2 regions of the Pseudarthrobacter sp. NPDC092439 genome follow, and region 1 is predicted to be linked to the other one. Evidence: riboswitches for the same ligand, from Rfam matches in the RefSeq annotation. Region 1 holds a riboswitch; the other holds the start of a gene.

What was found. A riboswitch is a leader RNA that binds a small molecule or an ion and turns the genes downstream of it on or off. The one in region 1 is predicted to bind cyclic di-AMP.
Region 2: linked by a shared signal. The riboswitch ahead of ACIQCM_RS02110 (LysM peptidoglycan-binding domain-containing protein) and the one ahead of ACIQCM_RS13925 (M23 family metallopeptidase) in region 1 are both predicted to bind cyclic di-AMP.

What each region holds. Positions count from the first base shown of each region.
Region 1 is NZ_JBIVQB010000007.1:41,573-44,772, reverse strand. It holds gene ACIQCM_RS13930 (C40 family peptidase) at 1-77, opposite strand, end outside; cyclic di-AMP (ydaO/yuaA leader) riboswitch at 182-380, opposite strand; gene ACIQCM_RS13925 (M23 family metallopeptidase) at 495-1,316, opposite strand; cyclic di-AMP (ydaO/yuaA leader) riboswitch at 1,329-1,567, opposite strand; gene ACIQCM_RS13920 (metal-dependent transcriptional regulator) at 1,687-2,400, opposite strand; gene serC (phosphoserine transaminase) at 2,674-3,200, shown strand, end outside.
Region 2 is NZ_JBIVQB010000001.1:448,058-451,257, forward strand. It holds gene ACIQCM_RS02095 (DUF1810 domain-containing protein) at 41-493, opposite strand; gene ACIQCM_RS02100 (DNA alkylation repair protein) at 486-998, opposite strand; gene ACIQCM_RS02105 (TraR/DksA family transcriptional regulator) at 995-1,351, opposite strand; cyclic di-AMP (ydaO/yuaA leader) riboswitch at 1,787-1,956, shown strand; gene ACIQCM_RS02110 (LysM peptidoglycan-binding domain-containing protein) at 1,960-2,778, shown strand; gene ACIQCM_RS02115 (YdiU family protein) at 2,867-3,200, opposite strand, start outside.

The sequences.
Region 1 (3,200 bases):
TCCGCTGCGGTGGCCGGCAGGCCCATGGTCAGAATGAGGCCCGAAGCTGCTGCTGCGACTGCGGCCTGGCGACCCATGGTCCCCGCATTGGCGCTGACGGCCTTGGATACGGAGCCCAAAGGGTTGGTGCGCACCGTTTGTGCACGGTGGCGCGCAGAATTACGACGTGAAGACACGAAAGGTAGCCTCTCCCAATGCCTGCGAGGTGAGCTGTCGGATTCGGATGGGAGTCACCCGGCCGCGCGCTTCCAAGGAAGCTTTTACGGCTTAACCCCAAGGCCTTCCCACAAACAGAAGGCCGAAATTGGTTCCCCCGCCCCTGCCAGACGATGAAATGCGAACGGACCTTGAGCGGTGGCAGAGTTAGGCAATCCACTCAAGAGCGTCAACTTCGGAAAAGTTGACGCGTGTACGACGTTACAGGAATTAATAACCAATGTCACATTAAGGTCACGGGGCCTAAAAGTGTTGCGAGAGCAAACCCTCAGTTTTGACTAGAGCCAGCCGGTGGGGTCGACGACCTCGCCGTTGACCTGGACCTCGAAGTGGAGGTGGCAGCCCGTGGACGCCCCTGTGGTTCCGCTATATGCCACTACGTCGCCGCGGCCCACAGTCTCGCCCTCCCGGACGTTGAAGCCGGAGAGGTGGTTGTACGTTGTCTCCAGGCCATTTCCGTGGTCGATGACCACCCGGTTGCCGCCGCCGAAATCATGCCAGCCCACGAAGGTCACGGTGCCGGTGGCCGCCGCGAGCACGGAGGTGCCGCACTGGGCCGCGAAGTCCTCGCCACGGTGGAAGTCGCCGTAGCCGCCCGTGATGGGACTCACCCGGTAGCCGAACGGGGACACCATAGTCAGGTTGGCCAGGGGCGCACCAAGGCTGCCCACCGAAGCGGCGCGCGAGATTGCGCTGGCGGACTGGGCACTCAGGAGCTGCTTCAGCTTGCCGTCCGGGTCCGCCTTGGTGACCACTGCGGAGCGGCTGAAATCAATACGGGCCCCGGCCTCAGCGGAGATTTCAGGCTGCTGTGCGGGCTGCACGGCAACCGCGGGAACAACGTCCGAGGCCTCAGTGGCCATTACCGGGCTGGTGGAGGGGACCGTCACGGTGAGGACGAGCCCGGTGGCTGCCAGGGCAATTCCGGCCTTCTGGCCGATACCGCTCGCTGAGGCGAACTCCGTCATCTGCCGGAAGGGGCCGCGCCGGCGGCGGGCTTCCCGGTGGAAATCGCGGGGGCGCTCCGCGGCGATGACTTCCACAACCCGGGGGGTCGGTGAGGGGCCCGCAGCGCGGCGCCGGCCCCTGGAGGTCTGCATGCTCAAAAGAAGGTTTCCTCTCTGGAAAGCCTGCGAAGTTAGCTGTCGGATTCGGGTCAGAGAGTTCAAAGACCCGGTCCGCCGTAAGCAAACTTCTGCACAGAGCTATCCCGGGAGGAATTTGCTGGAGAGGCTTGCTGCTGACGGACTTCACCCCAAGGCAGCCCCCGCTGCCGGTTGTGGTTCCCCCGCCTCTGCCAGTAAATGACTCGTGCACCTGATCCGCTGGCAGAGCTCGGCTCCGGATCAGGTAACGCTTGTGTATCAACGCTTGGGTTTAACTATACGGGCTTAAGCCCGGCAGTAACAATTCCGTTATAACCGTGTGGGAACGGGCACACCGGGGTAAGGGGCGAAGGCCCTGAGCGCCCTAAACGACGGTAACGAAGACGTGCGCGGCCACTTCCGGCGGCAGCTCGAGTGCGCCTTCGATCCCCGGCACCCGCACCGAAATGTAGTCCCCCACCCGCTCAAGCGACACCTTGGCGCCGGGGCGGATTCCACCCTCGTCGAGCTGCAGGAGAAGTTCCGGCTCCACCTGAATGGGCTCGGCCAGCCGACTGACCACCACCGCGGAAGCAGGCTGGTAGGCCTTCATCGCTTCGAGCAGGCTCACAGCACTATCGGCAGCCGGCGCAGCGCCACCGCCGGCCTGCACCGGCTGGCCGCCCAGGGCGTCGAGCCCGGGAATGGGGTTGCCGTAAGGGGACTCCGTGGGATGGTCGAGGAGCTCGTAGATGCGCCGCTCCACCCGCTCGCTCATGACATGTTCCCAACGGCAGGCTTCATCGTGTACGTATGCCCAGTCCAGGCCGATGACGTCCGCGAGGAGCCGTTCGGCCAGCCGATGCTTGCGCATGACTTCGGTGGCCCGTTTGCGCCCGGTCTCGGTGAGTTCAAGGTGCCTGTCTCCGGAGACCACCACCAGGCCATCGCGTTCCATCCGGCCGATGGTCTGGGACACCGTGGGGCCCGAGTGGCGCAGCCGCTCCGCAATCCGGGCGCGCAGGGCAACGATGTTCTCCTCCTCAAGCTCCAGAATCGTGCGAAGGTACATCTCCGTAGTGTCGATCAGATCCGTCATCCAGCTCAGCTCCTCGAGCGCAGTACCTTGCGTTGTCCCACCGTAACGCCTTCGGCCGGGCGTAGTCCGGTGAAAAGCTTAGCCTGTTTTGAATTTGTCCGAATAGTCGCCGAAGGCAGCATCGCGCCTTGTCTCAATTGCTGGACTATGACGCATCCGGTTCCTGCGGGAACACCCGTTCAGGCAGAATAAGGAGGGCCTGAGCCACCGCAGCCGGCCGCAGGCCAACCATCCGCCCGGACCATGCGCGTCCATGCCGAAACTGGAGCACCTGTGAGCGACAACAGCATCACTATTCCCGCCGACCTCCTGCCCGCGGACGGACGGTTCGGCGCCGGCCCCTCGAAGGTCCGCCAGGAACAGATCGATGCATTGTCCGCGGCCTCGAAGTCCATCCTGGGCACGTCGCACCGCCAGGCCCCCGTCAAAAACCTGGTGGGTTCCGTCCGCGAAGGCCTGAGCACATTCTTCCGCGCCCCGGAAGGGTACGAAGTGGTCCTCGGCGTCGGCGGTTCCACGGCTTTCTGGGATGTTGCCGCGTTCGGCCTGGTGGAGAAGAAGGCCCAGCACCTGTCCTTCGGCGAGTTCGGCTCCAAGTTTGCCGCCGCCACCAACAAGGCGCCGTTCCTCGATGCGTCCTCCATCATCAAGTCCGAACCCGGCACCCGCCCCTCTCCGCAGGCGGAAGCGGGCGTGGATGCGTACGCCTGGCCGCAGAACGAGACCTCCACCGGTGTCTACGCTCCGGTCAAGCGTGTTGCCGGTGCTGACGAGGGCGCCCTGGTGCTGGTGGACGCCAC
Region 2 (3,200 bases), on a different contig from region 1:
CCCGGCACGACCGGCTGCCGGCGCCGCCGCCGGAGCGCAGCTATTCTGCCGCCTGGTCCGGCATGTCCAACAGCAGCCGGTCCGTCGCGGCGTCGGGCACGCCGTCGAAGAACGTGGCGAGGACGGTCTTGAACACCGTCTCCCCAGGCGCTGCGCGGAGGAACAGGGTCGCGGACGAGTGCAGTTTGCGCGCGTCGATGCCGCCCAGGATTTCGTCCGCGGAGCGCCCGGCATGGGCGGCGAGTGCCTGTGCGCATTCCAGGAGCCGGGGGCCCAGCACCGGATGCGCCAGATAGGCTCTGGCTTCTTCGAGAGATCCGATCGCGTAGCGCTGTGACGTGGGGCTTTGGCCGAGCCCGGCAACCTGCGGGAACACAAACCACATCCAGTGGCTGCGTTTATGCCCTGTCTGCAGCTCGGCCAAAGCCTGGTGGTATGTCCCACCGCTGTCCTGGGCGGCCGTGAACCGCTCAAGGTTGTACCGGTCATTCATGGTTCCCTCCGATCCGGGCCGCGGCCCGTAGCTGACGATCCGGATCCGCCTTCCAGCGATCCAGCACCGAAACGGCCCGCCTCCGGTCCTTTTCGCCGAGTGCGCCAAGCAGCGGAACAAGGACGTCGGCCATGAGCGGATCTGTCAGTTCCGGGGTGTGCGCGGACCTGAGGAACCCTTCGATGCGGGTCAGGTCGGTGTGCCGCAGCAGACCCACCCTTGCCTGAAGCAGCACCACCGCTGCAAGTCTCCGTTCAAAGACAGGCCTGCTCCCCGGCTTCGGCACGCCCCAAAGTGCCGAAGCCAGGAACACCACCCCGTCATGGTCCAGGTCCCGGAACTTCCGCAGCGCGTCCCTGACGGTTCCCCGCACGGCACCCACAGATGCCCCGTAGGAGGCCAGACTGCCGCCCAGCCGCCCCTCGACGTCGTCCGCCCTGTACCAGGTACCCTCGTTCTGCAACGTGCGGTCGATGAATGCGGCCACATCCTGGACCGCTGTCACCGGCGTCCCGCCGCTGCGTGCGTGATGCAATAGGGCGTCCAGGGCCTGGCCTCCAGACGGCCCTCCGCAATGGCTTCGCCGCACACCGCGCAGATGCCGTACGTCCCGTCATCGATTCGGTCCAGCGCGGCCTCCACCTGGTCCAGGCCGGCGCTGCTCTGCTTGAGGAGCGCGGAGGCCTGCGACAGTTCAAACGCGATGGTGGAGCCTTCTGGATCGTGTTCGTCGTCCACATTTGCGTTCTGACGTGCCGAATTAGCCGAGGCGATATCCGCACGAAGGGCCGGCAGGAGCGCCACCTTGCGGGTGCGTTCCTCCTCCAGCATCAGCCGGAACCGCTCAAAATCAGGCATGCCCAAAGCCTAGCCCCGGCCGCCACGCACGTCAGTACCGGCCCACCGCCATCCAATGGCCCCATGCCCTGCAGGGCGACCACCACCGGTCACGGATGCAGGCTTCCGGGGGCACGGCGCGGGGCCGTGATCGCGGCCCCGGGACATAGTCCGCAATACCACATCCTTCAAGGGCTGACTGAGCTTGCAGGCGCGCAAACCGCAGGCAGCAGTCCGGGATTGTTACGATGTGATGCATTTCACTTCGGACCCGTCGGCTGCGGGCGTCTTTCGAGGTCAGCGCGCCATGCAGGGTGAATCCAAACGATAGCCTAATCCGAGAGAAGGGCCTCGGATGTTATCCAAACGTGACATTTAGGTGGACGGCGGGTTACGGTCGAGTGGTGTCCCTCCCCGATGGGACATTCCCACCAGCCTGCCGAGCCCTGCCGCTGGACCGGGATACCACCGTTTCCAATTGGCAGGGACGGGGGAACCAAGTTTCCACGGCCTCATTGAGGCCTAGGGGTTAAGTCGAAAGCCTTTCCGCTTGTGCGGATGCTTCCGACCGGGCATCTCCAGCCCGAACCCGACAGCTCACCCCGCAGGCATGGGAGAGGCGATTCACTGTGTCAAAAATTTCCACCACCGCCCGTCATCGTGCAACTCCGACCGGCTCCATCACCGTCCAAGGCCTGGCCCGGACCTTCGGCCGTCCCGCACTGGCAGTAGCCGCGGCATCCGGCATTGCGCTCAGCGTCGGCGCCCCCGCCCAGGCAGGTGTGAGCGGCCCGGACGCTGAAGCAACGTCGGTCCAGACGTCCTCCGCACCCGCGGCAACTGCTGCCGCGGCAACTGCTGCCACCGTGCACACCGTGGTTTCCGGCGACACCCTGGGCGCGATCTCCGCTGCCCACGGTGTGGCTCTGGCCGATGTCCTCGCGGTCAACGGCCTCTCCATCGACACGATCATCTACCCGGGCGACCAGATCGAGATCCCCGGCGCAGGCTCTGCGGCGGCTGCACCGGCAGTTGCACCTGCGCCCGCACCCGCACCGGTCCAAACGACTGCAGCGGCGCCGACGAACACCGGCATGAACCTGTCCTACGCGTCCACCGCGCCGGCCGAGTCCACCGGCACGGGCACCGGCGCAGGGATCCTCGCCTCCGCCTACAGCCAGATCGGAATCAACCAGGACTGCACCGCCATGGTCGAGACCGCCCTGCGCTCGGTCGGAAAGAGCGTTGGCGACCTTGCCCCCACGCAGTTCTACCAGTACGGAACCGTGGTCTCCACCCCGGCCCCCGGCGACCTGGTGATCACCTCCGGCCACGTCGGCGTTTACGCCGGCGACGGCCAGGTTGTGAGCGGCGGCATCGACGGCTACAAGACGGACGTGCACTCGCTCAGCTGGCTCGCCGGCGCCTCCTTCGTGCGCGTGGCCTAGGCAGCACCAAGGGCCGGAAAGGGCGGCATTCGGAAATCATCCCGAATGCCGCCCTTTCCCCCTTAAACATCCGGCAGTTGGCTGGCGTTCAGGTTCCGCAGAACGTCAGGTAATCACCAAAGCTTTCGGGGGCTGCCTCCTCGTAGCGCTCCAGCCCCGGCCGCCGCCGGTATGGCTCGGAGAGGACTGCGACGAGGCGCTGGAACGGGCCGATGTCACCTGCGGTGGCTGCATCCAGGGCTTCTTCCACCAGGTGGTTGCGCGGGATATAGACGGGATTGACGCGGTCCATCAGGCTGGCGTCCGGCGCCATGGCCCGCCACCGCTCCGCCCAGGCATCGAAGGCGGCAAGGTCCAGGACCATTCCGCGCGCCGGCCCGGTGTTTCCGAGGGCCGCATCGCCGAGGCGGCGGAAAAACTGC